3 regions of the Paenarthrobacter sp. CAP02 genome follow, and region 3 is predicted to be linked to each of the others. Evidence: riboswitches for the same ligand, from Rfam matches in the RefSeq annotation. Region 3 holds a riboswitch; each other region holds the start of a gene.
The links. Region 3 has a riboswitch for S-adenosylmethionine ahead of ABHM97_RS05085 (hypothetical protein). Riboswitches for the same ligand answer to the same signal wherever they lie in the genome.
Positions count from the first base shown of each region.

Region 1: another riboswitch for S-adenosylmethionine. It lies ahead of ABHM97_RS08560 (aminotransferase class V-fold PLP-dependent enzyme); the one in region 3 lies ahead of ABHM97_RS05085 (hypothetical protein).
Region 2: another riboswitch for S-adenosylmethionine. It lies ahead of ABHM97_RS19650 (DUF1737 domain-containing protein); the one in region 3 lies ahead of ABHM97_RS05085 (hypothetical protein).

Region 1 is NZ_JBEEII010000004.1:165,066-175,469, forward strand. Features, by position in the region: RNA gene ssrA (transfer-messenger RNA) at 1-178, shown strand, start outside; gene ABHM97_RS08535 (S1C family serine protease) at 367-1,353, shown strand; gene ABHM97_RS08540 (hypothetical protein) at 1,358-1,732, opposite strand; gene ABHM97_RS08545 (MFS transporter) at 1,770-3,218, shown strand; gene ABHM97_RS08550 (metal-dependent transcriptional regulator) at 3,236-3,949, opposite strand; gene ABHM97_RS08555 (class I SAM-dependent methyltransferase) at 3,959-4,747, opposite strand; gene ABHM97_RS08560 (aminotransferase class V-fold PLP-dependent enzyme) at 4,868-6,274, opposite strand; SAM riboswitch class IV at 6,308-6,421, opposite strand; gene hisN (histidinol-phosphatase) at 6,605-7,417, opposite strand; gene rsgA (ribosome small subunit-dependent GTPase A) at 7,472-8,587, opposite strand; gene aroA (3-phosphoshikimate 1-carboxyvinyltransferase) at 8,590-9,960, opposite strand; gene ABHM97_RS08580 (DoxX family membrane protein) at 9,967-10,404, opposite strand, start outside.
Region 2 is NZ_JBEEII010000014.1:84,450-94,853, reverse strand. Features, by position in the region: gene ABHM97_RS19665 (PLP-dependent cysteine synthase family protein) at 46-1,119, opposite strand; gene ABHM97_RS19660 (aromatic amino acid ammonia-lyase) at 1,113-2,678, opposite strand; gene ABHM97_RS19655 (NtaA/DmoA family FMN-dependent monooxygenase) at 2,678-4,006, opposite strand; SAM riboswitch class IV at 4,172-4,285, shown strand; gene ABHM97_RS19650 (DUF1737 domain-containing protein) at 4,299-4,562, shown strand; gene ABHM97_RS19645 (rhodanese-like domain-containing protein) at 4,559-4,969, shown strand; gene ABHM97_RS19640 (O-succinylhomoserine sulfhydrylase) at 4,970-6,178, shown strand; gene ABHM97_RS19635 (UDP-N-acetylglucosamine 1-carboxyvinyltransferase) at 6,190-7,713, opposite strand; gene ABHM97_RS19630 (DUF6973 domain-containing protein) at 8,085-8,534, shown strand; gene ABHM97_RS19625 (hypothetical protein) at 8,651-9,004, shown strand; gene ABHM97_RS19620 (siderophore-interacting protein) at 9,001-9,735, opposite strand; gene ABHM97_RS19615 (penicillin acylase family protein) at 9,824-10,404, shown strand, end outside.
Region 3 is NZ_JBEEII010000002.1:482,231-492,634, forward strand. Features, by position in the region: gene ABHM97_RS05080 (sodium:solute symporter family protein) at 9-1,550, shown strand; SAM riboswitch class IV at 1,777-1,896, shown strand; gene ABHM97_RS05085 (hypothetical protein) at 1,913-2,269, shown strand; gene ABHM97_RS05090 (hypothetical protein) at 2,266-2,457, opposite strand; gene ABHM97_RS05095 (VIT1/CCC1 transporter family protein) at 2,684-3,856, shown strand; gene ABHM97_RS05100 (matrixin family metalloprotease) at 3,941-4,834, shown strand; gene ABHM97_RS05105 (matrixin family metalloprotease) at 4,953-5,888, shown strand; gene ABHM97_RS05110 (LOG family protein) at 5,898-7,034, opposite strand; gene ABHM97_RS05115 (DUF7402 domain-containing protein) at 7,336-10,146, shown strand; gene ABHM97_RS05120 (Gfo/Idh/MocA family oxidoreductase) at 10,396-10,404, shown strand, end outside.

The sequences.
Region 1 (10,404 bases), on a different contig from region 3:
GATAGCCACTGCTGTTTGCCTTCGTCATTGAGGTAAACGGGACTCTTAGATGACTGGGCCCGGATCAGCCGCCTGTTTGCAGGACGGCTGGGGCCGAGAAAATCCGACGCAAACTGCGCCCGGAGAAGCCCTGACAACACGACATCGGACGGGGGTTCAATTCCCCCCATCTCCACCCCGGAAAGCCCTCGGATCCTCGCGATCCGGGGGCTTTCTTCGTGCCGAAAACTACCTGCCCTTAAGCCGCGTTCACCCACGGCGTACCGCAAAACGGACTAGCCCACTGACCCCGGTCGTTGTACTGGGTAAGCGCGAAGCCGGACGGGGCGTGCGGATCGCGGTCCGACGTTTGGCAGGAGGCAAGTGATGAGCACAGAGCCTGAGTTTGAACAACAACAACCGGACGAAGACGAGGCCCTGGACGCGTATTCGCAGCTCGTCGTCAGGGTGGCGGAGTCCGTAACACCCCATGTTGCTGCCATCGAAATGACTAGCACAGGGCGCCGTGGCCGGGTGCGTGTGGGAAGCGGATCCGCCGTCGTGTTTACGGGCGACGGGTACCTGCTGACGAACGCCCACGTCGTGGCGGGCATTCAGTCCGGCCGGGCCGTCTTCGCGGACGGTAAGCACACCGACGTGGAGTTGGTGGGTGCCGATCCTCTGTCCGATCTTGCGGTGGTCCGTGGGCTGAGATCCACGCCGCCTCCGGCGCTGCTGGGTAATGCGGACTCTTTGCATGTAGGGCAGTTGGTCATTGCCGTGGGGAACCCCCTCGGCCTGGCCGGGTCCGTGACTGCCGGCGTGGTCAGTGGCCTGGGTCGCTCCATCCCTGTCCGGGCAGGAGAGCACCGGCGGGTGATAGAGGATGTCATCCAGACGGATGCTGCTCTGAATCCAGGAAATTCCGGTGGGGCTTTGGCTGATACGAGGGGCCGCATCGTCGGTATCAACACTGCTGTCGCCGGACTTGGGCTGGGGTTGGCTGTTCCCATCAACAGGACGACGCAGAGGATCATTGCCTCGTTGCTGCGGGATGGCCGGGTGCGTCGAGCCTATCTGGGCCTGGTCAGCACGCCGATACCCCTTGACGCCAGTGCCGTGGTGCGGACAGGCCAGAAGGAAGGCTTGCGCGTCGTCGAGGTGATCGCGGGCTCGCCTGCTGAGCGGTCCGGACTCCAGCCAGGTGATCTGGTGCTGCGTGCCCAGGGGAGGGCGGTGTCCAGCGCGGAAAGCCTCCAGAAGCTGCTCTTTGAGGAGGCGATCGGCGAGCCGTTCCCGCTGACCGTTCTGCGGGAGGGCAGGACCTTCCAGCTTCTCGCGGTACCTTCGGAGATGAGCCAGCAGGCGGGTTAGCCAGCTAGGCCTGGTTCTCCGGAACGTCCACGACGCCGACGAAGCGGCTGCCAACGCCTTCGTATTCGCTGCGGACTTCGCCGAGGAACAGCTTGGGCAGCTCGGAGTTCCGGTGCGTGCCGCAATAGACGAACGAGAAGTCCGGCCACCATTTCTTGGGCCGGACAGCCTCAGAGTAGCCGCACACAGCACATGTGAGGTGGACCCAGACGGGGCGCTTTCCGGTGCGGTTGGCGCGGGACTGCACCAGCCAGGCCGGGGGATGGTCCTGCATGTCGCGAAGCTCGGCCTCGCTAAGGCGGGACGGAATGCCGTGGCGTTGGGCCATTTCCATCGAAATATCCAGGGCCAGGGCGGCGTCACGTCTGCTAATCACCATTCAACGATACGGGACTCCATCGGCGTAGGCTGTGCTCATGACTGACGCAGCCGCTGTGGAACCGAGCACCCCGCTCCAAAAACGCGTGCTGGTGGTGGCAATCGTGGCTTCGTTCATTGCGATCCTTGACGGTTTTGTGGTGAATCTCGCACTTCCGGCCATTGGGCGGGAACTGGGCGGTGGCCTGGTCATCCAGCAGTGGGTGGTGGATGCGTACTTGCTGACGTTGGGTGCCCTGATCCTGGTGGCCGGCTCATTGTCCGACCATTTTGGCAGGGCCAGGATCCTGGAATGGGGCCTGGCCGGGTTCGCGGTGACCTCGGTGATGTGCGGGCTTGCCTGGACCGGCGAAGTCCTTGTAGTTTCACGTGCCCTGCAGGGAATTGCCGGTGCGCTCCTGGTCCCGAGTTCGTTGGCCATGATCGTTACCTCGTTCTCCGGCCCTGCCCAGTCCAAGGCCATCGGCCAGTGGTCCGGGTGGACCAGCGCGGCGGCCATCGTGGCGCCCCTCATCGGCGGTGTCTCTGTGGATTTGCTTTCCTGGCGCGTCATATTCTTCATCAACGTTGTCCCTGCAGCCCTGATCTGGCCCATGCTGTCGGGCTTGCGTGCAAGTGACGCCGCACGGGACAAGAGCCAGAAGATCGACTATCTCGGTGCGTTCCTGGCGATGGTCGGCCTGGGTGGTCCCGTATATGCCTTCATCGAGCAGGGCAGGATGGGCTGGGAGAGCCCGCTGGTGTGGGCGCCGCTGGTGGTTGGAGCCGTAGCTTTGGTCCTTTTCCTGGCCCACGAGGCGCGGACTGCCCAACCGATGCTGCCGCTAAGGCTCTTCGGCATCCGCAATTTTGCGTGGGGCAACGTGGCTACCTTGGCTATTTACGGCGGGATTTCGCTGGGGTTCTTCGTCCTGGGTATCTACCTTCAGCAGGTGGGCGGTATGGGTGCGACATTGGCCGGCATTGCCCTGCTTCCGGGGACGGTCATCCTCATGCTGTGTGCGTCGTATTTTGGCGGCCTTGCCGGCAAGTATGGTCCTCGTTGGTTCATGACGGCAGGTCCGTTGTTGTGCGGCGTGGGCTTCCTGATGTCATTGACGGTCCAGGAACCCCTCAACTATTGGACGCAGGTGCTTCCCGGCCAGATTGTCTTTGGCGTAGGTTTGGCTACTCTGGTGGCTCCCCTGACAGCAGCCATACTGGGTGCAGTGCCCACGGAGGAGGCCGGTATAGGCTCGGCGGTCAATAACGCAGTGGCTCGCATTGCCGGCTTGATTACCATTGCCTTTGCCGGGGTGATCGTTGGACCGGTGTTCACGCGGCAGGGCCTCGATAATGCCTTGCTGGTCACAGCGGCCCTTTTCGTAATCGGGGGCCTGGCGTCCGCCGTCGGGATCCGGAACCCGCCGCGTGAAGCGGCTGCTTCTGCTGGAAGCGTTACTGATACGGCGTCCGACGACGGCGGTCCCGCCAGCCAGCGCAGCTAGCCGGACGTGCGGCTGCTTCAGCGCCCCGGGAGCACGCACCCGGGGTGGACTCCTGCGCTTTGGACCCACAGGGCCGATGCGACTTCATCGGCCAGGTCAAACTCACGGCGATCCGGTCCGCTGCCGATCCTCACAACGAGTGCCCCGCCGAACGGCTTGCGCCCCATGACTTCAACAGGCGCGTCCAGCGCGATGTCCTGGGCGGCCAGGTAACGGAGGAGATCGGGGTTTTCGTCGCTGATGCGGGTGATCTTCCCGGCATGGCCTTGGTCAAGTTCGATCATTTGGTACGCGTGCGGCAAGTCCACCATTCCGTCTGCCGACGGAATGGGGTCGCCGTGCGGATCCCGGACGGGGTGCCCAAGCTTTGCTGACATGCGTTCAATGAAGGTGTCTGACACCGCATGCTCAAGCATCTCGGCTTCGTCGTGGACCTCGTCCCAGCTGTAGCCCAGTTCCTCCACGAGGTAGGTTTCGATGAGCCGGTGCCGACGCACCATGGACAAGGCCAGCCGCATGCCTTCAGAGGTCAGTCGAATGGCGCTGTAGGGCTGGTGGTCAACCAAGCCTTGGTCTTTGAGCTTGCGGACCATTTCCGAGACGGAGGAGTTGGCCACGCCCAGCCTTTGGGCGAGCTGGGAGGACGTGATCGGCTTGTCCTGCCACTCCGTATAGGAGTAGATGACCTTGACGTAGTCCTCGATCGAGGAGGAGGGCGTACTGGTCTTCACACACCAAGCCTACCGTGGCGGCGCACCCTGGACCTTGAGTGCACGCCACGTTTGCGTCACGTAGGGCACGGGCACTGTTTCGCCCGCAGCATGTCCAAGGTGTTCGTGGAGGTACCACTTGAGGTTATCCATGACTTTCGCACGGGTGGCCTCGCCGGCACGGAGGTAGTAACTGCGGGACTTCGCCAACTCCATGATGTCCTCTGGAGTCAGGGGATCCTCCCATGTGGTCAGGTGGCGTTCCAGGCCTTGGAATTCCGGGCCGATAACTGGCCGGAATCCCGGCTTGTGGACATCTCCTGCGTGCATGATCCGGGACAGCCTGTGGACCCAAGGGATGGACGTGTCCAACTGGTTCCACACCAGACCCATCGTTCCTCCGGGCCTGAGGATCCTGGCGATCTCCGTGCTGGCGGGGAGGGGGTCGCACCAGTGCCATGCCTGCGCAACGCTGACGACGTCGAATGCTGAGTCCGTCAGCCCTGTTGCCTCGGCTGTTCCCACGAGTGCGTTGACCTGCGGATAGCTTTTGCGCAGTTGTTCCAGCATGTCCGGTGAAGGATCGACGGCGGCAACCTCCAGGTTCCGCTGGAGGAGAAGCGACGTGAACTTGCCGGTGCCCGCCCCGATGTCGGCCGCTGTCCGGGCCCCTTGGGGCAGGATCCATTCCAGGGAGTCCATGGGGTATCCGGGGCGCACGCGGTCATAGTGCTCCCCGCCGTCCTGGAAGCTTTGGCCCAGTTCGTGCCTGCGGGTGGCGTGGAGCTTGGGACCGCGTGGTCCTGCTGGTCCGGGAATGACCGCCGGACGACTCGCGGCTCCGGGGGACGGCGTGGACACGCGGAGCTCCTTCACAGGGTTGCCAAAAGGTACCCTACGAATTTACCGCAGCCGTGAAACCCTTTGGTGCGCGGATTCCTAGTCCACAGTGCAGGGCGCCGCGCCTGCCGTGCCCGGAGTATTGGGTGCCCATTCGGGGTAGCTGCGGTGGTCGTTCGCAGGTACCCAGCGGCCTTCGTCCACGACGTAGTCCCAGCCAAGTCCGTTGCGCTTGAGTTCCTCGATGCCTGCCAGCAACCTGGTAGCGTCCTCCAACCGGGAGCCGACGCCGAAGCTTGCCCGCAGCGAACCTGACGGGAGTCCCAGGCGCTTGAGCAGCGGGTGGGCGCAGAACCGGCCATCCCGAAGGCCGACACCGTGTTCCGCCGCGAGGTAGGCGGCGACCAAACCGGCGTCGAAGCCTTCCACGGAGAAGTTGACCACACCGATGGTGTCTGCGGAATCGCTGAAGATCTTGTGGACAGAGACGCCCTCAATCGCTTCCAGGCCTTCAACAAGGTAGGAACGTATGGCCGCTTCATGGGCATGCCATTCCTGCTCATCCAGGCTGGCCAGTACCTGGGTGGCGCGGGCCAGGGTTGCCGCTCCCAGGACGTTGGGAGAACCGCCCTCATGGCGGGCCGGGCCGGTAGCCCAGCTGACCGAATCCAACCGGGCTTCACGGACGGCTCCGCCGCCAGCCAGGTGGGGGACGCCGGCGTCGAGCCAGTCAGGGCGCCCCACCACCACTCCAGCGCCGAACGGAGCGTAGAGCTTGTGGCCGGAGAAGACCAGGTAGTCGATGTCCGCTTCTGCGATGTTGATGCGGCGGTGGGGTGCAAGTTGGGCGGCGTCCACCACGATCCGTGCGCCGAACCCGTGGGCAAGGGCAGCCAGTTCGGCGATGGGGAGGATTTCACCGGTGACGTTGGAAGCGCCGGTGACAGCCAGCAGGCTCACGCCGCCTTGGGCGAGCTCATCGCGGAGTTTGTCCAACGTGGCGGCCAGGGTTGGTGCTGCAACGACGCTTCGGTGGGGCACACCCTGCCAAGGCAGCAGGTTGGCGTGGTGTTCGATGTCCAAGTAAAGAACCTCGCCAGCGACCTGGCCATCAACCACGGGGAGGCATCCGGCCAGCAGGTTCAGGGAGTCCGTGGTGTTGCGGGTGAAAATCACCGAGTCGTCAGCCCGGCCGCCCACGAATTCACGCACAATGTTCCGCGAATTTTCGTAGACGGAGGTGCTGATCTGCGAAGCAAAACCTGCACCGCGGTGAACGCTGGCGTAGTAAGGCAAAACCTCGTTGAGGTGCGCCGAGACGATGGTCAGGGCAGGTGCCGATGCGCCGTAGTCGAGGTTGGCATAACGGACATGGCCGCCCTGGATCAGGGGTGCCTGCAGCTCCGCGCCTGTGACAGCGGCCAGTGGACGTGCTGCAGCAACCGGCACCGCGCTTGCCTCAGCAAACGACGGAATGGTGTTGGCGTTGAACGTAACGGTGCTCATGGGACCTCACTTAAGAGGGACCCCCGCATGGGGGATCCGCGCTTGCCGTATCCGTTCCGGACCGGCCGGGTCGTCACCCGGGGCACCCCACCGCGAATGGAGGGTTGCCGGCCAGCAAACCGGGGTTTAGCGCTGGCACTCGTGACCTGTAAGAAAGGTTAGGGCATACCCTCCAGCCCCTCCAAAGCCGGTGAACATTGTTAAGCGCATTGTTACGTGGAACGAAAAAGTCGTCATTGGGCGAAGATAAAACGGCGGACGGCCCTAAAAGGGGCCATCCGCCGTCGAAAATTTCGTGGTGGTTCGATATGGGCCTTGCCGCAACCGGAGCTAGAGGAGGTCGTCCAGCCCGGGGTTGAGGCGCTTGAGGACCTCCGAATGCAGTATCGAGTTGGTGGCCAACGCGTTACCGCCGAACGGTCCGTCTTCGCCTTCCAGGGACGTGAAGCGTCCGCCGGCTTCGGTGACGATGGGTACCAGGGCGGCCATGTCGTAGAGATTCAGCTCAGGTTCGCAGGCGATATCCACGGCGCCTTCGGCGACCAGGCAATAGGACCAGAAATCCCCGTAGGCGCGAGTACGCCAGATGTCCTCTGTGAGTCCCATGAATTCGTCGAGGTTGCCGCGTTCTTTCCAGCCGGAAAGGCTCGAGTACGACATCGACGCGTCCGCCAACCGGGAGACGTTGGAAACCTTCAGGCGTGTGGCGGAGGCGAGCGAACGGCCCATGTAAGCACCCATGTCCTTGGCTGCCCACCACCGCTTGCCCAGAGCCGGGGCGCTCACTACGCCAACAACCGGTTCGCCTTCATCGACCAGCGCAATCAACGTTGCCCATACCGGAACACCGCGAACGAAGTTCTTGGTGCCATCGATGGGATCGATGATCCAACGACGCGAGCCGTGTCCGCTGCTGCCGAATTCCTCGCCAAGAACGGCGTCGCGGGGGCGGGAACGGGACAGCTGGCCGCGAATCGCTTCCTCCGCGGCCTTGTCCGCATCTGTGACGGGTGTGAGGTCCGGCTTGGTTTCGATCTGCAGGTCCAGTGCCTTGAAGCGATCCATGGTCTGGGCATCTACTGAGTCTGCGAGGACGTGGGCGAGACGCAAGTCATCGTTGTAGGTGGAAACGGGATGGGTCATGCCACCAAACTATCCTGAATCAATGGCCGCAGTGGGGACGTGAAGCCGCCACGATCAGTTGACCGTGCCCAATTCCTTGGCCTCTTTCGCTTCGAGCCGGGGATCGGCCCCAAGCAAGCGACGCAGCGAGGCAAGGCGGGCGACGCCTGAGGGTCCGGCATGGCCTTCGTTGACCCACGCATCCAGTCCGCAATTGATGGCGGTTGCGTCGTGTTTGCAGCCGCGTTCGCAGCCATCCGTGCCGGGCTCCAAGTCGGGGAAGGAGCGCAGAATCCGGTCCGGGTCCACATGGGCCAAACCGAAGGAGCGGATGCCGGGAGTATCGATGATCCAGCTTCCCGTGGGGGCGTCATCGAGTTTAAGGGCCAGGGCCGACGAGGAGGTGTGCCTGCCGCGGCCCGTCACGGCGTTCACGCCGCCAGTGGCGCGTTCGGCACCCGTCAGGGCGTTGACCATGGTGGACTTGCCCACACCGGAATGGCCGAGCATGACAGTTACTTTTCCGCCGAGGTGGGAGCGGAGCTGCGCGACGGCATCCCGGTCCAGGCGGGCAGACAGGCCGTCGTCGGAACGCGCGTCAATGCCGCCGGCCCCTGAATCGGCGGTCCGGCTGATGATTACGGGGAAGTCCAGGCTGAGGTAGTTCGCCAGCAGTTCCGCCGGGTCCTTGACGTCCGCCTTGGTGATGAGCAGCAGCGGCTCGATGCCGGCGTCATACGCGGCCACCAGGGCACGGTCGATGAATCCGGTCCGGGGCTCGGGGTTCGCGGCCGCCACCACCACCACGAGTTGATCGGCATTGGCCACGACCACACGTTCGATCGGATCGGTGTCGTCGGCACTGCGGCGCAGGAGCGTCCTGCGCTCCTCCACCCGGACCAGGCGGGCGAGGGTATCCGGGTCTCCGGAGACATCTCCGACCAGGGCGACGAAGTCACCCGGGACCACGGGGTTACGCCGCAGTTCACGGGCCCGCGCTGCGATGACCAGGCGCTCGTTGTCGGTGTCTTCCCCGACAATTGCCCGGTACCGTCCCCGGTCTACTGTGATGATGCGCCCAATGACGGCGTCATCGTGGCTTGGGCGGTCCTTGGTCCTGGGGCGTGACCCTTTTTTGTTGGGACGGATACGGACATCGGACTCGTCCCAGGAGCGTGCGTCACGGGCCATGGTCAGTTGCCGGCCTCTTCCGCGCCGGCAGTCCCGAGCATTCGAACCCACATGTCCGGGAACTCCGGCATGGTCTTCGACGTCGTGGCGATGTCTTCGACCCTGACGCCTTCGACGGCGAGCCCAAGGATGGCACCCGCTGTGGCCATGCGGTGGTCCGCGTAGCTGTGCACCACGCCGGCGTGCAGGGCTGCCGGCCGGATGACCAGGCCGTCAGCCGTTTCCTCAGCGTCACCACCCAGCCTGTTGATCTCGGCCACCAGGGCCGCGAGACGGTCAGTCTCGTGGCCACGCAGGTGGGCAATGCCCGTGAGGCGCGAAGGCCCGGCTGCCAGTGCGCAGAGAGCGGCAACGGTGGGTGCGAGTTCGCTGGTTTCGTCGAAGTCCGCGCCCTTGATCTGCTGCCCGCCGGTGACGGTCAGTGTCCCGTCCTGAAGAGTGACTTCCGCTCCCATCGTGGCGAGGATACTCCGCCACATGTCGCCCACCTGGGTGGTGCCGGAGGGCCAATTGGGAATGCGGACGGTTCCCTTGGTAGCCAGCGCAGCTGCCAGGAAGGGGCCGGCGTTGGAGAGGTCCTGCTCAATCCGTTGGTCAAAGGCGCTTATGGGACCGGGGGATACCCGCCAGTGGTTCGGCACCGAATCGTCCACCGAGACCCCGACGCTGCGAAGGGTCGCCACCGTCATCGAGATGTGGTCAAGGCTCGGAACGGGCTTGCCCACGTGCTCCAGGTGCAGGCCCTCGGTGAAACGCGCACCCACCAGCAGCAAGGCAGATACGAACTGCGACGAAGCGCTGGCATCGATCACCAGGTGCCCCCCGCGCACCTCCCCGGTGCCTTCCACCGTGAACGGAAGGGCCGACGGCGTCCTGCCGCCTTCAGCGGCGACAGGAACCCCCAGGGCAACCAAGGCCTCGATGATGGTGCCCATGGGTCGGTTGCGGGCATGAGGATCGCCGTCGAACACGGTAGCCCCGCGGCGCAACGCCGCGAGCGGCGGAACAAAACGCATCACAGTTCCAGCCAGCCCGCAATCGATGGCGGTTTCTGCGCTTGTAGCCCGGGGATCCAGCGGCGTGATCAGGAGGTCGGGTCCGTAGTCGCCGTCGCCGGGTTCTTCAGTGACTGTGGCACCAAGCTGCCGAAGGGCCTGGATCATGAGGGCGGAGTCGCGGGAATGCAGGGGGGCCCGCAGGCGTGACGGCCCATCCGCCAAAGCTGCAAGCACCAGGTACCGGTTGGTCAGCGACTTCGAACCCGGGACCGTCACCGTCGCATCCACAGGGCCTCGGGCGTATGGGGCGGACCATAGCGGAAGCGCGGTTTCGGTAGCTGCTGGGTCGGTGTTGGCGGGGGTGGTGCCTGTCATGCTTCCTTATGCTCCAACTGCGTTGTCTACGGCCTTGCGAACTGCTTTGTCGGCGCGCTTGATCTGCTTGCCGGTGACCTTCCTGGCGTCGGCCGCGAGGTGCTCGGCCCGCCATGCGATGCTTGGCCGGCCCGCGGTGTCAACGGAAGCAAGCAGGACGCCTCCTGTGAGGGAAATGTTCTTGAGGAGCCGGGCCTTGCGGGCAATCCGGCCTTCCTTGGTGCTGATGTCTGCTGAGCGCCACTCGACGTAGGAGTTAAGGGCCGAGGTCACAACCAGCACGGTTGCGGCGAAACGGGAAAGCTTGCCCAGGCCGAGCAATGTCCCGGCGCCCAGCTGGGCACCGCCGATAACACGGGCAAGGGTTTTCTCGTCTGCCTTGAAGGGCAGGGACTCCGATGCGCGGCGCAGTACAGGCGAGAGTTGCTTCGCGGTGTCGTCCGC
Region 2 (10,404 bases), on a different contig from region 3:
CGTGAGAGAGCGTCCGGCCCAAACGGACGGAACGTGAGAGAGCGTCTACTCGCGGGGGTTGCGGGCGTCGGGAACGTCGGCGGCGAGGCGGATGCCGTGCTCAGCCAGCCACACCGGATTGAAAGCCTTGCTCAGGTAGTTGGTGCCGGCGTCGGGAGCTATGGCTACCACCACCGAACCGTGCGGCGCGGCGCGGGCCACCCGGAGGGCTGCAGCCACAGCAAGCCCGGACGACGGCCCCAGGGCGAGCCCCTCTTCGTCCAGGAGACGGTGCACCGTGGTGTAGACCTCGTCGTTGGGTATCCGGAGGAAACGGTCCACGATCCCACGGTTGAATGCCTTGGGCCACTCGGGTTCGGGCCACGAGTTGCCCACGCCATCCACCAGGATCTCGCCGGGGTGGCCGCCACTGTACGCGGATCCGTAGGGGTCTGCACCCACGACCTCCAGGTGGCCGCCCGGGCGTGAAGCTGCCACCTGCTCCTTCAGGAACCGCCCGTTGCCGCTGATGGTCCCTCCGGTCCCGATGCTTGCCACGAAATGTGTGATCAGGCCACCCGTCTGTTCCCAGATTTCAGGACCCGTGTTCTCATAATGCGCGGCGGGATTGGCAGGGTTGTCGAACTGCATCGGCCGCCAGGCGCCGGGCGTCTCTGCGGTGATGCGGGCTGCCACGGCACGGGCATTCTCCGGCGATTCCGAGGGGGCGTTCCAGTCGGTGAGGATCACACGCGCGCCGTAGTTGTGCAGTGCAGCGAGCTTCTCCTGCGAGATGGTGTCACCGGTGATGACAACAACAGGGTGGCCGGTGAGGTGCCCGATCAGGGCCAGCCCGATCCCGGTGTTCCCGGAGGTACTCTCCACGATCGTGGCGCCCGGTTTTAACTCCCCGGAGCGTTCGGCGGCACGGACCATGCTCAACGCCGTGCGGTCCTTAATGGAGCCGCCGGGATTCTCGGATTCGAGTTTGATGTGGACGGCGCTGCCCAACCCACGGCTCAGGGCCTCTAGTTTCACCAGCGGGGTGTTTCCCACCTTCTCCAGGACTGAAGCATCCAGCACGTCCGGTGTTGGACCGGCTGAATGCGCGCCGTGTTTGCGGATATCGGTGTTCACCATGGTTCCCCTCCTTCGGGCCCGATGACGTGGTGCACGAGATCGCGCAATTCCGCCCGCGCCCGCTCCACCAGGTCCGGCGCGGACGGACGGTCCGCCAGCACATCGGCCAAGCGACCGACGACGGCGCCCGTCCCCTTACCGAGTGGCTGCACAGCTCCTGCCTCGAGCAGCAGGTAGGACGCAGTGAGGGCCTCAATCGTCAACAACTTCTCCAAGGCCTCCACCGACTTTTCGAGTTGTTGCAACGCAAGCGGGGCCAGGGTGGAGTGGTCTTCGACGTCGGCGGACAGGGTTGGTGCTCCAAGGGTCGCCGGCGCGGCGAGGAATTTGAGTTCAGCGAGGAGCCCCGCGGCGGAGTACCAGAGCAATCCCGGCAGTTCTTCCTGCGCAAGGCCCGACCCGTTGGTGGCCGCCGCCAGGTGCTTTGCGCGGATGGCCCGTTGCGGCGGGTACAACTTGGCGATGCGCCGCTCGCTGGAGATGCCCACATGGGCCAAAGCGAGCCGCAACACTTCAAAGGACAGCGCCAACTGGGTGGGCTGGAAATTCCCGCCAGACACCACCTGCCCGGACCCGACATCCACCAACGGGTTATCACCGCGTCCGTTGAGTTCCACTTCCAGCGCCTCACCCAGATCCGACACCAAGGACCGGAATGCCCCGTGTGTCTGCGGTGCGGCCCGGAAGGAGAGGGCGTCCTGAACCGAAACCTCAGCCCGGACATCCTCCAGCCAGCCGCCGCTCAAAAGTCGACGAACAGCAGCGGCCGAGTCCCGCTGCCCGTTCACTGCCTTGGCTGCCTGGATCGCCGGCGAAAACGGGCTGAGGTTCCCACCGCCGTCGTACCTTGCGATGGTCTCAAGGGACAAGGAAAGCGCGACGTCGGCAAGTTCGGCCAGGTGCCGCAGTCGCCTAAGGACCAGGGCACCGACGCCCACGGAGTAGGAGTTTGCGCTCACCAGCGACAGGGCTTCACCGGCTGCGAGAGTGAGGGGCTGCAGCCCGGCGTCAGCGAGCGCTTTGGAACCCGGGACCAAGGTGCCGTGGACGTCGAACGCTTCACCTTCGCCAAGGGCCACGGCCGCGACAGCGGCGAGCTGGGTGAGGTCCGATGAGCCCACTGAGCCCTCGAAAGGGATGGCGGGGTGGACGCCGCGGTTCAGGAGTTCGGCATAGAAACGGGCCGTCTCGGGACGCACTCCTGAGCCACCACGGCTGAATCCCACAAGGCGGGCAAGAATGACGGCCCGGGCGGCGGCGCGGTCCAGATATGGGCCCACGCCGCTGTTGTGATACCGGACAACCTGAACCTGATAGCTGAGGATCGACTTGTCCTCCACAACGGTGTCACGACCGGATCCCAGCAGGGTATTGAGCCCGTAGACCCGCTGGCCGGACGCCGCAGCCTGCTCCAAGATCTCCCGGGATCGGCCGATCAAAGTCAACGCATCATGGTTGAGTTTCACGTGAAACGAGTCGTCGCTAGCTGCCAGGGCCAAGCGTTCAGCGCGTATCGGGGCCGTTCCTATCACCAGGGTCCCTGCATCATCGGACGTCATCAGAAGTCCAGGAGGTTCTGCCGGAATCCGCCGTTGCCGTAACTCTTCCTCAACAGCCCCCGCCGGCGCAGCTCAGGGGTGAGTTTGTCCAGCACTCCATGCACCGTCACGGGATCAACGAAGCCGGAGAAAAGGAACCCATCTCCGCCCACCGCGGAGCCGGACTCCTCGAGGTAGTCGGCGATTTCGCCCACCGTACCGATGATCGAGTCCCCTGCCCCACCGCTGCGGGCTTGCAGGATCTGGCGAAGCGTGGAACCTGGCGGCGCGGCTTTTGCGAAGTGCTCCAAGGTCCCTTGGTTGCTGTTGGTCGTCAGCTCGGGCAACGGGGCATCGAGGTCGAACTGCTTGAAGTCGATCACGGAGAGGTAGGAGATGGAGTTGAGCTGGCTGTCGATGTCGCGTTGGGTGAGCTCACGCCGCTGGGCACGCAGTTCCTCGGCTTCGGCAGCGGAACCGACCACCGTGGGCTTGAGGACAAACAAGACCTTCACGTCATCAGGGTTCCTGCCGGCCTTCGCGGCCTCGGCGCGGATCGAGTCCCGGTACGCTTTCATCCCGTCCACACCACGTGCCAGGGCGATCGCCACATCGGCATGTCCGCCGGCGAACGCCTTGCCGCGGGGTGAAGCCCCCGCCTGAACCAACACGGGCTCCTCCGGCAGGGGCGCCGTGTTCAGCGGGCCCCGGACCTTGAAGAAGTCGCCTTCATGGTTGATCGGGTGAACTTTGGTGTGGTCGGCGAATACCCCGGCGGAAACGTCCTCCAGCACGGCGCCTGGTTCCCAACTCCGCCAAAGCCGCCTCACGACGTCGACGAATTCCTCCGCCTTCTCGTACCGCAGGTCATGTTCAATCTGCTGGTCCAGTCCGTAGTTTTGCGCCGCGAGGTCGCTGCCGGACGTCACCACGTTCCAGCCAAGCTGACCCTCTGAGAAGTGCTGCAAGGTGGCCAGCAGCCGGGCGGCAGTGAAGGGCGGATAGAAGGAAGCGCTGACCGTGGGCACGATCCCGAGGTGCTCTGTCGCGGAGAGCAGGTAGGGAACCAACGCGAGGGGGTCGTGCTTGGGTGCGAAGGATGCATGCGCCAGGGACACCTCGGCCGTACCGCCGTAGGTATCAGGAACGGTAAGCGAGTCCTCGATGATGAACAGGTCGAGCCCGGATCGCTCGAAGGCCCGCACGGCCTCCTGGTACAGGGCAGGCTTCTTCCAGTCATAGCCCAGCCCGTAGCCGGGCGTCCCCCAACCCTGAACTCCGAATCCGTGGCCCACGAACCATCCAAAATGCAGCATGGGCTTGAGTGTAGGACTGCTCTGTTCGTTCACCGCGACCTGGTTTCTTGCGAAGTTACAGGGGGACGTACTGCGTCAATTATGCTCCCGGGACGTCATAAATGGGCCCTGCCACAGCACCCTCCGGTTACGCAACATGACGGCGGGCAAACCTCCGCCACATGCAGCCCGGGCGCCCTGAATGCTACGTTTTTCTTGAGTAATGAGTACCAGCGCGAAGCCCTGACTTGCTGGTCGGCAACCCTCTCTCCGGCGGGGTGCCTCAGGTGACTACTCGGCGTATCGGACAAATTCGAACTGCAAGCGTGACTGAGGAGCACCAGCAATGCCTGAACCCACTGAAGAAAAACTTTCCTACCGCCTGATCACAGGCCCGGACACCCGCGATTTCTGCGAGCGGATCAGCTCCGCACTCGCCGAGGGCTATGTGCTCCATGGCAGCCCGGCAGCCACCTTTAATGGCACGGACGTCATCGTCGCCCAGGCAATCGTGCTTCCCGCAGCGATCGCCCACGCAGACGCCGCCGTGGCCGACGCCGTCGACCAGCTTGAAAATGACGACGACGAAGCATTCGAGGGCCACGCATGAGCTACGCAGGTGACCTGACCCCGCAGGACGCGTGGGCCAAACTTGAGGCGGGTGCCATCCTGGTGGATGTCCGTACCGAGGGCGAATGGGCCCACATCGGTATCCCGGACACCAAAGCTACGGACAACGATCCCCTGTTCATCCAGTGGAACCTCGCCGGCGGCATCCCCAACTCCCGCTTCATCGAGGACCTGCGGCAGCAAGCGCCCGAAGACGACGGCGTGGAGCTGGTCTTCCTGTGCCGCTCCGGCCAGCGTTCAATCGCTGCAGCCATCGCCGCAACCCAGGCAGGCTTCACCGCGTACAACGTCCTTGAGGGCTTTGAAGGCGAGCCTGACCGCTATGGCGAGCGCACTGTAAATGGCTGGAAAAACCGTGGCCTACCAACGAACCTGGGGACCGACTAAGTGACTTTCAATCCCGACGCCGCTGGCTGGAATCCTGATACCCAGGCCGTCCGTGGCGGTCTTGACCGCACCAACTTCCAGGAAACGTCCGAGGCCGTTTTCCTGAACTCCGGCTTCGTCTACGAATCGGCTGCCGCTGCCGAACGTGCCTTCACCGGTGAGGACGAGCGATTCGTCTACTCCCGTTACGGAAACCCCTCCGTGGCCACCTTCCAGGAACGGCTCCGCCTGCTGGAGGGCACCGAAGCTTGCTTTGCGACGGCGTCCGGCATGTCTGCGGTATTCACCGCCTTGGGTGCCCTGCTGGCTGCCGGTGACCGCGTAGTCGCCGCCCGCTCCCTGTTCGGGTCCTGCTTCGTGATCCTCAACGAAATTCTTCCGCGCTGGGGCGTGGAGACAGTATTCGTTGATGGACCCGACCTGGACCAGTGGCGTGAAGCCCTGTCCAAGCCCACCACGGCCGTGTTTTTCGAATCCCCGTCCAACCCCATGCAGGAGATCGTCGACATCGCCGCCGTCAGCGAGCTGGCGCATGCCGCCGGCGCGACCGTCGTCGTCGACAATGTCTTTGCCACTCCACTGCTGCAGCGGTGTGGTGAGCTGGGCGCCGACGTGATCGTGTATTCCGGCACCAAGCACATCGACGGCCAGGGCCGCGTTCTTGGCGGCGCCATCCTGGGCACCAAGGAGTTCATCGACGGCCCGGTCAAGCAGCTCATGCGGCACACCGGACCTTCGCTGTCCGCGTTCAACGCCTGGGTGCTGACCAAGGGGTTGGAGACCATGGGGCTGCGCGTGAATCACAGCTCTGCGTCCGCTTTGAAGATCGCGGAATGGCTCGAGCAGCAGCCCGCCATCAGCTGGGTCAAGTACCCGCTGTTGAAGTCGCACCCGCAATACGAGCTCGCGGCAAAGCAGATGAAGGCCGGCGGTACGGTCCTGACATTCGAGCTTTCGCCGTCGGCTGGACGTTCCGCGAAGGAGGCCGCCTTCGCTTTGCTGGACGGCCTCGGAGTCATCGACATCTCCAACAACCTTGGCGACTCCAAGTCCCTCATCACCCACCCGGCCACGACGACCCACCGGGCCATGGGTCCGGAGGGCCGCGCAGCAATTGGGCTAAGCGATGGCGTGGTTCGCCTGTCCGTGGGCCTGGAGGACGTCGACGACCTCATCCTGGATCTGGAGAAGGCCCTCAAACAGGTCTGAACCTGCGTGGCTTAGTCCTGGAAGTACTCGATTTTCGCGCCGATGGTGTTCAGTCGCTCTGCCAGGTCCTCGTATCCACGCTCGATCACGTAGATGTTGCGCAGCTCGGACGTTCCCCGGGCCGCCAGCATCGCCAGGAGCAGGCAGGCTGCCGGACGCAGGGCCGGCGGGCAGCCGATTTCCGCGGCACGCCACTTGGTGGGTCCGTTGACGTAGATCCGGTGTGGATCCAGCAGCTGCACCTGGGCACCGAGCTTGTTGAGCTCAGTCAGGTAGATCGCGCGGTTCTCGTAGACCCAGTCGTGGATCATGGTCTGGCCCTCGGCGTTGCCTGCGATCACGGCGAAGAACGGCAGGTTGTCGATGTTCAGGCCGGGGAAGGGCATCGGGTGGATCTTGTCCTGGGGAGCCCGGAGTTCGGAGGGCTTGGTGGTCACATCCACCAGGCGGGTGCGGCCGTTGCGGGCCATGTACTCGCCGGAGACCTCCAGGTTTTGGCCCATCTGCTCCAGGGTGGCGAGCTCGATCTCCATGAACTCGATGGGCACCCGGCGGATGGTGACCTCCGAGTTGGTGACGATGCCCGCGGTGATGAGGCTCATGGCCTCGATGGGGTCCTCTGAAGGGAAGTATTCAATATCGACGTCAATGGCGGACCGGCCCGTGATCTTGAGGGTAGTGGTTCCTACGCCGTCGATCTCCACGCCAAGCCCCTGCAGGTAGAAGCAGAGGTCCTGGACCATGTAGTTGGGGCTGGCGTTGCGGATGACCGTCGTACCTTCGCGGTGGGCGGCGGCCATGATGGCGTTCTCGGTAACGGTGTCGCCGCGTTCGGTCAGGACGAAGGACCGGTTATCGCCGTCGGCGGGTGGTGCGGTCACCGAGTAGAACCCGGAGCGGGCCTCCACAGCGAGTCCAAACTGACGCAAGGCCTGCATGTGCGGCTCAACAGTGCGGGTTCCGAGGTCGCAACCCCCGGCGTAGGGCAGCAGGTACTCGCTGGTCTCGTCCAGGAGCGGACCCAAAAGCATGATGACGCTGCGGGTACGGCGGGCGGCGCCGACGTCCATCGATTCGAGGTCCAGGACCTCGGGCCTGCGGATCCGGAGATCACTGCCGTTGAGCCACGTGCACTCGACACCGATGGAGGTCAGGACCTCTACGATCCTGTTGACTTCCTCGATGCGGGCCAAGCGGCGCAGCGTGGTGGTGCCACGATTGATGAGGCTTGCACAAAGAAGCGCCACGCCGGCGTTCTTGCTGCTGTTGACGTCCACCTCGCCGGAGAGCGTCCGGCCACCTTCTACCCGCAGGTGGGTCATCTGGGGCTTGCCGACTTTGACGATCGATCGCCCAAAAATCGCTTCAAGGCGTTCGATCATTCTGAGGCTCAGGTTCTGTTTGCCCTGTTCCATGCGGGCGATTGCGCTTTGGCTGGTTCCCAGCTCGGTAGCCAACTGCCCCTGCGTCCAGCCCTTTTCGCTCCGAGCGTTGCGGAGCAGGAGGCCTATATGTTCTGGCGTAGCTTGCGTCATAACCAAGAAATATCACAAATGAGCTAGAAGTGGCCAGCAGAACTCCGCTCGAGCGGTTAATGTCACACCGTACCCGTACCGTGAGATATGAAGCTCGACGTCGGTAGTCGCCTATGCGGGTAAGGCGCCTCCCTTTCCACAGGGGAAGTTGTCCCCGTTGTGCTCAACAGCCCGATGGCGAAACATTGCACCAAAGTTCAAGGGGGAAACATGGCTTTCTACGGCGCCGACGTCGACCAACTCAAAGCACTCTCAAAGTCTTTGGCGCACGGCGCCTCCATGCTGACGGCGCGGGCACGCGAGCTGGACTCTCGGGTGCTTCCACGGAAGCCTCCGTCGGTGGCGGGTCCGGTGGAAGCGGAACCATTCAGTTGGCCGCCACGAACACCGACCCCGGCCGCCCCAGCCCGCAGGAAATCCTCGAGGAATACCAGGTCAGCGATGCGGAGACAACCAACTGGCCGGGCGATTGGGACCCTTTGAAGTTCGTGGTGGACCAGAGGGTTGTCACCGAGAAGGAGGCCGAAATGCTGAATGGTCTTGGACCTTTCGAACTGAACGCTTTCAAAGGCATCCACGATGACGCCTTCAATGTCGCTGATGAACGCTTCCCCAGCGCAGACCAAAACGACGACCAGAACGACGCCTTCCGCCATGCGTACTGGAACGCCCTGATGGTGAAGGAATTCGGCGCAGAGTGGGCTGAGGACTACGCCACGGCACACGAGCAACTCCCCGGTAACCCTGCCCCGCGCGAGGCCATGGATCTGTACAACAATGAAGACCCGGATTTCAACGACGAATCGCGGACCACCTCGTGAACCCACCACATCTTGACCCGGCCAGACCCCAAGGGCGAACGTCCGCTGCCCTGCTGGGCCTGGCCGCCCTCGTCCTGGCCTGCATACTGGCCGCCTGCTCCCTGGGAGGATCTGTCATGCCCGAATCCAACGACAAACTCAACAGCCAAGTACTCGAAGCCGCAACGAAGGGCACCGCTTTGAAGCTTGCCGATGCCACTGATTTCGAATGGGACCAGGCCGGCTTCGTGATGGAGGGGACCTTGGCCAAAGACATCGAAGCGGCTTTCGGCGAACCCATCACCAAGGAAAACCGCTATACGGCATCGCCGGCATTGTTCGTCTTCATGAAGGACGGCAAAGTTGCCAAGGCGGTCCGGATCGTTCCCGACGCGTTCATTGGATCCGAAGCCAAAAAGAAGTACGGCCGTGATGTGGTCCTTACGCCGCCGGACGGGCAGAAGGGTTTCCTGAGCTGGAGGGAGTCCTAAGCCCGCCAGTATCCCAAGGCGTCAATGCGGTGCTTGTCCACACCGAGCTCCTTGCGCAGATGTTTGACGACGGCCCTTGTGCTGGAAGCTTCGCAGGCTACCCAAAAGAAGTCCTCGGATGCCGAGATCACGTCGGCGCCAAGCGCGCTGCAGACCTCCTCCACCAAGGCGGCCCCGTCACGTTTGCGCGGAATCCAGGTGACGACGTCGGAACCGGACGTGCGCACCTGCAGTGAGGTGTCGGCGTCGTGCTGGTATTCCAACCAGGCCGTCACCGGCGCCGCTCCGGCGGCACATCGATCCCGTTCATCCAGCAGTGAGTTGATGGCGGGGATGGACGCGGGGTCCCCCACCACCCAGATGCGGCGCGGGGTGGGTTGTGGGAAGGTGAATGAGCTGCCCTGGACGGTGGCCTCGATGGTTTCGCCGGCTTGTACCGACCATGCCCAATCCGCCGCCACGCCGTCGTGCATCGCGAAGTCCATACTGAACGTGCCTGCCGCCGGGTCCGCGTTCACCACGGTGTAGGCGCGCTGGTGCGCTTTTCCGGAGTCGTCGAACCACAATCGGATCCACATGGTGGGGTGCAGCCCGCTGCGCTGCAGGAGTCCGCCGTCGCGTACATGGATTCGGAGGAAATCCGGGGTGATTTCCTCGCGTCCCGTCACCTCCAGGGTGAAGTCCTTGGCGCCCATCACTTTGAGGACCACACCTTCCCAATTGCGCTTCAAGGAACTCTCCTTCACGAATGGCCACGATTTGTGCACGGAGCCAAAGCCACTTATCTTGAACTTAAGTAAGCCTAACCTAAGTATGAAAGTGATCGAGAAGATGACGCCTGCCCCGACGCAACAATCCGGTCCGGCAGGCGGCCCGGGAACGTACCGGGACACGTGGGGAATCCCGCATCTCTGGGCCGGATCTGCCAATGAACTGGCCTTCCTGCAAGGCCGCAATGCCGCGATCGACCGGTCCTGGCAGATCGAATTGGAGCGCTGGCGATCCGAGGGGCGCACCGCGGAAGTACTTGGCGCAGACGCAGTGACCTGGGACCGGTTCGCCCGGCAGGCACGGCTGGACGACACCGCCCGCCGTTGCTTCGAGAACCTCGACGCCGACACCCAACGCTGGTGTGGCCAATACGTGGACGGCGTCAACCGCGCACTCGCCGACGGCCTCCGGGACAGCCCGGAATTCACCGAGTCCGGAAGCAGTCCCGAGCCGTGGAATCCCTGGACCCCCCTTGGCGTCTTCCTGGTGCACCACATCCTCTTTTCCACGTTCCCCAACAAGTTGTTCCGCGCCCACGTAGCGCGGACACTGGGCGACGACGCCGTCAGCCTTTTCAGCATTGAGGCGCCCGTCTGGTCCGGCAGCAACGCCTGGGCGGCCCATGGTTC
Region 3 (10,404 bases):
GACCGTTCATGGAATCTTCGGCTATAAACATCGCAATCGTGGTGGTGTACCTGCTCGCCATGCTGGCGTTCGGCTGGTGGGGCAAGTCCCGCACCAAGAACAACAGCGACTTCCTGGTGGCCGGCCGCCGCCTTGGCCCCTTCCTCTACACAGGCACCATGGCCGCGGTGGTCCTCGGTGGCGCATCCACCGTCGGCGGCGTCGGCCTGGGCTACAAGTTCGGCATTTCCGGTATGTGGCTCGTGGTGGCCATCGGCGCCGGTGTGCTGCTGCTGAGCCTGCTCTTCGCCGGCACCATCCAGCGCCTGAAGATCTACACCGTCTCCCAGATGCTCAGCCTCCGCTACGGCAGCAAGGCCACGCAGACATCCGGAATCGTGATGCTCGCGTACACCCTGATGCTGTGCGCCACGTCCACTGGCGCCTACGCCACCATCTTCGTGGTGCTCTTCGATTGGGAACGCTGGCTGGCAATCGCCGTTGGCGGGGCAATCGTGCTGGTCTACTCAACCATTGGCGGCATGTGGTCCATCACCCTGGCTGACCAGGTGCAGTTCATCATCAAGACCGTGGGCATCTTCTTCCTGATGCTCCCGTTCGTCATGAACGCTGCCGGCGGCATGGACGGCATCCGTGGGCGCCTCAAGGACAGCTTCTTCCAGATTGACGGCATCGGTACCCAGACGATCATCACGTACTTCGTCGTTTACACGCTGGGCCTCCTGATCGGCCAGGACATCTGGCAGCGCGTCTTCACCGCCAAGACCCCCTCCGTTGCCCGCTGGGGCGGCGCCACGGCCGGTGTCTACTGCATCCTCTACGGCATCGCAGGTGCGTTGATCGGCCTGGCAGCCCGCGTGGCCTTGCCGGATATCGACGTCGCAAACCTCGGCAAGGACGTGGTGTACGCAGAGGTAGCAACCCACATCCTCCCCGTGGGCATCGGTGGCTTGGTCATGGCAGCGGCTGTCGCCGCCATGATGTCCACCGCCTCCGGCGCCCTGATCGCCGCCGCAACGGTTGCGCGCGCCGACGTCGTCCCGTTCGTGGCCAGCTGGTTCGGCAAGACCATCAACACTGACGACACCGAAAACCCCGAGCACGACGTCAAGGCCAACCGTTACTGGGTCCTTGGCCTGGGCATCGTGGCGGTCCTGATCTCCATGGCCGCGCAGGACGTGGTGGTGGCCCTCACCATCGCCTACGACATCCTGGTAGGCGGACTCCTGGTAGCGATCCTCGGCGGCCTGGTGTGGAAGCGCGGTACAGGCATCGCGGCTGCATGGTCCATGGCAGTCGGCTCGGTGCTGACCCTGGCCTTGCTGATCATGTTCGCCGTGGGAGTCATCCCCAGCGAAGACGGCGTCTACGCGAACGAACCCATCTACTACGGCCTGGCGGCCTCATTCCTCGTTTACGTCGTCATCTCGCTCCTGACGCCGCCCACCGACCCCGCAGTCCGGGCCGCCTGGGACAAGCGCGTGGCAGGTGCGATCTCCGAGGAACTGCCGGTCGAAGCACACCCGGTCAGCTCCAATAAGGCCTACTGACCCGAACACGCAGGACACACGATACAAAGCAACGCCCGACGGCGGCGCTCCCCTCACGGGGCAGCGTCGCCGTTTTGCTGTACCCCCAGAAAGTACTCGTTGTGGGGCCTGCTCTGCGGGCTCTAACTCCATCCAACGCTGCAGAGCGGGCCCCACAACGAGAGAGCGCCCCAGAAAGAGAGCGGGCCCCACAACGAGAGCGCCGCGTGCGGTAGTGTTGTGCCAGCTTCAAGAGATGTGGTGCCAAGCTCCGACTGGCCACACACCAACCCCATGTTCACGGGTGGTTCGGATGAGGAAGCGGCCCGCCCCGGACCCAAGACAACCGAGCGGGCAAGAGCACTCCCCCAAGGAGAAGTACCTTGCCGTACCACGCCGACAGCAGCCAAGCCCCCACGTCGCCGGCACCCGGCGCCCAAACTACCGGCGCGAAGAAACCCGACTCGCAAAAAACCGGCACCCCCGCCGAACCCGCAGCCAGCAAGGTTTCGGTGATCCCCGCCGTCGACCTCTTCCTGGGGACCGTCACCATAGTGACCGGGGCCAAGAGCGTGACGCTCCGGCACCCCGATCCGCGGTTAATCGCCCGGGCGCTTGCGCAGGCCGTCCGCCCCACCCAATGGTGCGCTGCGTCAGGGACGCTGACGGTGACCGTTGCCGCCGTCGGGAAGCCCATGGGGCTGCCGAGGCACTTTACCTTCCCGGAGCAAGCTGCCTAATCCTCTTCGTCTTCCTCCCGGAAGTCGTCTGTTTCATCGATCGGGACCACCCGTTCGTCATCCTCCGGTGCGTCCACTTCCTCCACCCAGGGCTCGTCCACTTCCTGGTCCTCCGCGTAGTCGTAGGCCGGGTCGGACTCCACAGTTGCCCGCTCCGGGTAATTGGCGTGTGATTCGGTGGTGTTCATGATGCAACCTCCGTCCCTTGGGCCGCGAACGACCCGATGACCTTGCGCGGGAGACCCCGCCCCTGTCATTCCATCTGAGCACCGGCCCACGGACCGGTCAAGGGGCCGAAATTACGGTGCACCGAACATTCCGGTTGAGGAATACCAGCCAAAAATCCCCGAGAATAACCGGTAGTGTGGGGCGTGCAATGGGGCCGCAACTACCCCACCCAGCACAGGAGAAAAAGTGCAACAGCACCAGGAATCCCACGGTCCGTCGAGCCCCGTTCCGGACCCCATCAACGAAACCGAAGCCCCGCAAGAGGCCGAAGCACCACAAACCGCGCCGACGTCCTCGGACATCAGGCGTTGGCGTCAGTACCTGGCGGACGAGCGGGCCGAAGCCGCCGTATACCGGGAACTCGCCCAACGCCGGGACGGCGAAGAACGCCAGATCCTCCTGGCCTTGGCCGAGGCCGAAGGCAGGCACGAAGCCCACTGGCTCAAGCTCCTCGGGGAGCACGCAGGAATGCCCAAGGCGGCGTCCGGCCGCAGCCAGTTCCTGGGCTTCCTGGCCCGCAACTTCGGATCGGTGTTCGTGCTCGCTTTGGCGCAGCGGGCCGAAGGCCGCTCCCCCTACGGCACCGAGCCGGCCGCAACGCCAGCCATGGTAGCCGATGAGCAGATCCATGAAGAAGTGGTCCGCGGGCTCGCAACCCGTGGCCGGAACAGGTTGTCCGGCACCTTCCGCGCCGCAGTCTTTGGCGCGAACGACGGCCTGGTCAGCAACCTTTCCCTGGTCATGGGTATGGCCGCCACCGGAGTGCCCAGCCCGGTGGTGTTGATGAGCGGCGTGGCGGGTTTGCTGGCCGGAGCCCTTTCCATGGGCGCAGGAGAATACGTCTCCGTGCGCTCGCAACGGGAACTGCTCAACGCCACCCTCCCCACGCAGGCCACGCTTACCGCTGCGCCGTCCCTGGACATTGAGCACAACGAACTGGTTCTGGTGTATCTGGCCCGCGGCATGACCCAGGAAGCGGCCGAGCACCGGGCCGCCGAACGCATGGGATTGTTCAGCTGCGATTGCGATCCCAGCCTTTCCCTGCAGCCCGAGAAGCCGGCCGAGGACGAGCACGAATCCGTGGGCTCAGCCTGGGGCGCAGCGTTGTCCAGCTTCTGCTTCTTCGCCTCGGGCGCCATCATCCCCATCCTGCCGTTCCTGTTCGGCATGACCGGTGTCGCGGCCCTCATGGTGGCCGGTGTCCTGGTGGGCATCGCGCTGTTGGCGACCGGCGCCGTCGTCGGCCTTCTGTCCGGTACATCGCCCCTCAGCCGCGGCCTGCGGCAGCTTGCGATCGGCCTGGGAGCGGCAGCCGCCACGTACGGACTGGGATTGCTCTTCGGCGCAGCGATCGTCTGAGTTGGACGGCTCCGGCCGCAGCCCGTACTGTTGGTTCGTCCTCCGCGCTGCCCCGCGTGACCAGGGCGTGAGGAATGGAGAGCCGTGGACCCGGAGCGGGAAGAAATGCGTGTGCCCAGGCACCGGCGCACGGGAACTGCTTTGCGTGTTCTCCGCGGTGTCCTCCTGGCCGTCGTCGCGGCCGTCATTGCCGTCCTGGTCAGCGGTTACCTGCACGGCGACCCCCGCATTACAGCGCTCTTTCCCGGGGCGGGTGTGCCCGGCACGCCGCAGCAAGGGAGCCAGGGGCAAGGGAAAGCCGCCCGCCCCGTTGACGCACCGCCGCCGGGGCTTGAGGAAGCAGACGCCCCGCTGGCCTCACCGCCGGCGCCCGGAACCACCAACGATTCCTACAAGTTCCTGGCGACCAACGACGACGGCACTCCCGTAGGGTACTCGCCCTGCCGGCCGCTGCATTACGTCGTCAACAACGCAACCGCACCGGAAGGATCCGACGCGCTGCTGACCACCGCCATCGCGAACATTTCTGCTGCGTCCGGCATCCAGTTCGTCAACGACGGCACCACCGACGAGCTGCCGGTTGAGCGCCGCGAACCCTACCAACCCGCCAAATACGGAGACCGGTGGGCTCCGCTCCTGATTTCCTGGACGACGCCGGAGGTCGCACCGGCCCTGGCCGACAAAGTGATCGGTACTGGCGGCAGCACCATGTACTCCCTCAACAACGGCCCCAAAAGCTACATCACCGGCAGCTTGGAGCTGGACACCCCACAGGTGACAGAGCTGATGTCCAGCGGAGGCGCGGACTACGTGCTGGCGGTCATGCAACACGAGCTGGGGCATGTCATGGGCTTGGACCACGTGGACGATCCCATCCAACTCATGTACCCGGAAATCGGGGCACCGGACGGGCTTGCCGCCGGCGACCTGAACGGCTTGCACCTGCTGGCATCGGCACCCTGCCGCAAGGACATCTGACAAGCTTCGCTTTCCAGCAGTCGCGCCATGGACTCGCGGCGTCGCCGGACTTATGCTGACGGTTACGGCCGACGGCGGCGCCCCACCACCCGTCGCAGCCGCCACGTCAGGGGGTTCCATGGAACCTTTTGGGTCGTCCAAGTGGCCAGACCACGATCCTCCCCGGCCCAATTTCCTCCCAGTGGTTGCGCGTCCGCCCGAAGATCCGCCTGTCAGGCCGCCCATCAAGCACAGCAGCATCGCCGCCATCCTGTTCTTCTTCGGCATCCTCGGACTCGTCTGCGCAGGCGCCTACTTCAGCGGCGAACTCCAACAACTCGTCACCGGCTCGCCCCTTGTCCAAGGCCAACCACCACGGCCCGGGGTGGTCCCCTTTGGGCAGCGCCAGGATCCTCCACCCGGACTCGAGGAAGCCGACGCACCCCTTGGCAAACCTGCGCCGTTGAAGAAGACCAGCTCCTCGTACAAGTTCCTGGCCGTCAAGGAGGACGGGACCCCGCTGGCCTATTCGCCCTGCCGGCCCATCCACTACGTGGTCAACTCCGATCTTGCGCCGGCTTCCTGGCAGGCCATGGTGGAGGAAGCCATCCGGCAGGTGAGCCTCGCTACCGGACTGAAATTTATCTACGACGGTCCCAGCTCCGAGGTTCCTTCCACCAACAGGTCCGGGTACCAGCCCGCGAGGTACGGAGACCGTTGGGCGCCGGTGCTGATCGCGTGGAGCACACCGGAGCAGGTCCCCCGCCTGGCCGGACAGACCGTGGGCCTTGGCGGAAGCTCCTCCATTGGCCTGAGCAACGGCTACAAGGCGTACGTCACCGGCACGCTCTCCCTGGACGCTCCCCAGTTCGCCGGGATCATCGACACTCCCCACGGCCAGGAAATAGGCGTGGCTGTCATCATGCACGAACTGGGGCATCTTGTGGGACTGGACCACGTCAGCGACCCGCGCCAACTCATGTTCGACGAAGCATCCTGGGTTCGGGAGTACGCAGCCGGCGACCTTACCGGGCTGGCCCAACTTGGCTCAGGCGCCTGCAGCAAGGACTTCTGAGCAGCTTCCTCAGTGCCCGGTCACAACCGCGAGCGCTTCCTCCACGCTGTCCACCAGGAAGATCCGGCCTTCCATGGGCTTTCCGGCGGCCAGGCTTTGAAGCATTGGCCAGGCCGGGAAGGTCCGCTCCCAGTGGTCGCGTCCCACCAGCACCATGGGCGTGATGGTTTCGGGCGCGCCATAGTAGTTTTCGCACGCATCCTGGAAGATCTCCTGCACAGTTCCGGCCGCCCCCGGCAGGAAGACGATCCCGCCATTGCACAGTTCCAGCAGGATGGCTTCGCGGACGGCGTTGGCGAAGTATTTGGCGATGTGGGTGGCGAACAGGTTGGGAGGTTCGTGTCCGTAGAACCACGTGGGGATGCCAAGCGTCGGAGTGCCTCGCGGATGCTGTTGAACGACGGCTGCCGCCTGGCGCGCCCACGCTGTCACGGACGGCCTGAACCCGGGTACCTGGGCGAGCGTGTCAAGCGCGGCTGCGGTATCGGCGTCGGGCAGTCCGCTCAAGTAGGCGCCCATGTTGGCCGCTTCCATGGCACCGGGACCACCGCCGGTGGCGACGGCGAAGCCCGCTTTGGCCAGGAGCCGTCCCAACCGGGCAGCGTCGGCGAATTCGCGGGTCCCGCGCTGGGCGGCATGCCCACCCATGACTCCCACCAGTTTGCGGTCTGACAGGGCGCCTTGATCCAACAGTTCGTCCAGGGCATCACCGATCGCATGGTCGTGCAGGGCGGCAGCAAGGGTGGCATCCAGGCTCTTCCGCTGCCCGGGCAGGATGCTCCACTGGTAAATCCTGGCATCCAGGGTGGCCTCGTACTCTGTGGCGGGAATGTCATGGTAGAGCTCGTCGGCCGAGTAGAGGCTCCCCCGGTAGGGGTCGAACGGGATTCCCTGCATCTTGGGAAAGATGAGCGCCCCGCGGCGTCGGAGGCTCTCTTCCACGCCGTCGTCGAAAGTGCAGCCAAGGAAGATCGCGCCCTGGGGGTCCAGGGCCTTAAGCTCACGCGAATGTCCACGGAGGTCCAAAGACTGCGCGTGCCAACCGTGCATCGACCCGGCCCCTGCGGCCACCAGCCGGTCGAAGTGGACCACACTTTCGACGTCGAGTGTCCGCGGACTCGGGTTCAAAGCTCCGGTGCGATTCATGGTTTCAGCGTAGTGGCCTGAACCCTACCCATGCCCGGACCGAAGGAGTACAGTAACTCGCATTACGACGCCCACGGCTCTCTGGCCAGCGGGCCGAGTACATAACTTCATTCAGATGACGCTCTGGGGGCGTCGTAAAGTTCGCCGGCTGGGGGGCCCAACATCTGCTCGAAGGAGCATGGTTGTGGACCGTCCAAAACACTTTCGCCGTCCCCGTTTCCGCGTCATGGCCCCACTCTTTTCCGCAAGCCATCGATTACTGACATGGCTTGCCGCTTTTTCCGTTGCCGTTTCAGGCCTGATGCTTGGCGTCACCGCGCCGGCTTCTGCGGCCGTTCCGCCCTGCCCGGGTACCGGTGGCGCCATGCAGATCGTGGCCCATACTGACGACGACCTGATCTTCATCAGCCCGGACTTCATGCGCGATATCCAAGCCAAGCGTTGCGTCCAGACCGTCTACACAACCGCCGGGGAAGCGGGCGAGGGGCCTGCTTACTGGAACAGCCTGGAAGACGGCATCCGGGCAACGTACGCAATGATGGCGGGGGTGGCCAATTCGTGGACGACCTCCGACGCCGGCGTTCCCGGCCGCGCCATCAGCGTCTATACCCTCAGGGATGCCCCCACCATTTCCGTGGTGTACCTGCGGCTCCCTGACGGCTTTCCCAACGGTAAAGGAAGCTCACGGTACGGGGGCCAAAGCATCCTTAAACTGTGGGACGGCCGGTTGTCCTCCATCCGTCCCGTGGATGGCTCTGCCACTTACACCAAAGAGCAGTTTCAAACCACGCTGAACACGCTGGTCAAGAATTTCCGGCCCACCACCTTCCGTACCCAGGATTGGACCGGGAACTTCAACGATCCCTATGACCACAGCGACCACTGGGCAACAGCGAAGTTCGCCCAGCTGGCAACCCGCTCGTACACGGGGCCGCATACTTCCTCCGCCTACGACGCCTACGTCATCGACGAGTACGCGCAGAACGTGACCGGTGCCGAGCTCACGGCGAAGGTGAACGCGTTTGTCCGTTTCGCCGACTTCGACAAATACCTCTGCGATACGCCATGCCCTGCCCCGCCTTACAGCGATTGGCTCAAACGGCAGTACATCACCGCCATCGAGTGGACCGGCAACGCAGCCAAGTCCCCCGGCACCACCGTGTCTGCGTCCTCGCAGAAAGCCTCGGCACAGAGCCCGGAGAAGGCGCGCGACGGCTACGCCTGGGGATCCCCGATGGACGCAAGCCGGGAATGGGTAACCAACGGTGGGAAGGCCGGAAGCTGGATCCAATACAACTTCTCCCCGGCACGCACCATCAACGCCGTGACGCTCTTCGACAGGCCGGTAGCCAGCGACCAGGTGACGGGCGGCAACCTGCAGTTCTCTGACGGCAGCACCGTCCCGGTTCCGGCACTGCCCAACAACGGCTCGGGCCTGACCGTCAACTTTCCGGCCCGGACGGTAAGCTCCCTGCGGTTCAACATCACCGCCGTCAGCAGTTCCACCACCAACGTGGGCCTGGCCGAATTCGAGGCGTACATCACCGCTGACACCGTCGCCCCCATAGTCACAGCCACACCTGGAGGCGGAACCTATGACATTGGGCAGAAGGTCACCCTCTCAACCAATGAGCCCGGGACCATCTACTACACCACCGATGGGTCCACGCCCACGACGTCGACTCCAACGAAGGTGAGCTACCCGAACACGGCAAGCATCACCATTGACGGCCCGCTGACCCTGAAGTACTTCGCAGTGGACAGCTCCAACAACGCGTCCGCAGTGGCCACGCAGACCTACTCCACGGGACCGGACACCACCAAACCAGTCGTGACCGCCAACCCGGCGGGAGGTGCGTACGCTGCCGGTACGTCGATCACTTTGACGGCCAATGAAACGAATTCGGTGATCAAATACACCACGGACGGCACGGATCCGGTGACGGCCGGGCTGGTGTACTCCGCTCCGATCACGTTCCCGGGTACCGGCCCGATGACGCTGAAGTACTTCGCTACCGACCCTGCCGGCAATGCCTCCGATGTGGCCTCGCAGACCTACACGGTCCCGGCAGACACCACGGCTCCCACAGTGACGGCCAATCCCACCAGCCGTCCGTTGGCCAGTGGAGCCACCATTTCGCTGTCTGCCAATGAGGCTGGGACAACCATCTACTACACCACCGATGGCAGCACGCCGACGGCAACGGAGAGCGCCACGAACTTCAAGTACGCGACTCCAATCGTGATGGGCAACTCGCCACTGGTGCTCAAATACATCGGAGTGGACACCGCCGGCAACACCTCCGCCGTCGGTACCCAGACGTACAGCGTTCCAGCGGCCGGGCCGCCGTCGGCCCATGATTTCGACGGTGACGGCAAAGCCGACGTCCTGGCCTCCGATGCGACCGGAAACCTGTACCTGTACCCGGGTGACGGCGCTGGCGGCCTGCAGGCCAGGAAGCTTGCCATACCAGCCTCGGACTGGTCCACCGTTACTGATGCCATCACCCCCGGTGACTTCAACGGGGACGGCAAGGCCGACGTCGTAGCCCGCGCAGGCGATGTCCTGTGGCTGTATCCGGGTGACGGGGCCGGGGGCTTCGGTGCGCGCTCGCAGATCAGTACCGGCTGGAGTGCCATGACCCAGCTGTTCTCCCCCGGGGACTTCAGCGGCGACGGCATTCCCGACATCATGGCCCGGCGCAGCACCGGCGACCTGCGCCTCTACGCAGGGAACGGCAGCGGCGGGCTCAGGGCGCCCACCACGGTGGGAACGGGCTGGAATGTCATGAATGCAATCTTCAGCACAGGGGACTTTAATGGCGATGGTAAAGCAGACGTGCTGGCCCGGCGCACGGATACCGGCGCACTCTGGCTCTATCCCGGCGATGGAGCCAGCGATTGGTTGCCGTGGAAGCAGATCTCCACGGGCTGGGACAACAGAACATCGATGGCAGGGCCCCGGGACCTGGACGGCGACGCCAAGAATGACGTTCTCGGCCGCATCGGAGACACCCTGTGGCTGTATCCGGGCTCGGGCAGTGGAACGTTCATCAACGTTCCGCCCACCAGCCTCGGTACCGGTTGGCAGGCGATGAAGATCATCGCCTGACCGGCCCCATGAACCTGGCGCGGGTCGGAGTTTTCCCCCAGACTCTTCGGCCCGCGTCAGCCATGTCCACACCCTCTCCCGCATCCCAACCCCTTCAACCGAACCCTCACTCACATCCCCACCCCTTCAGCCAGACGCTCACTCACATCCCCACATATGTTTGACAGGACAATCTGACAACCTCTAGTCTCGCTTCAGGAATCTCTCTCTGGAGATGACCCTCTGCTGCACCGACGGAGACAGAAAATGATGAAGAAC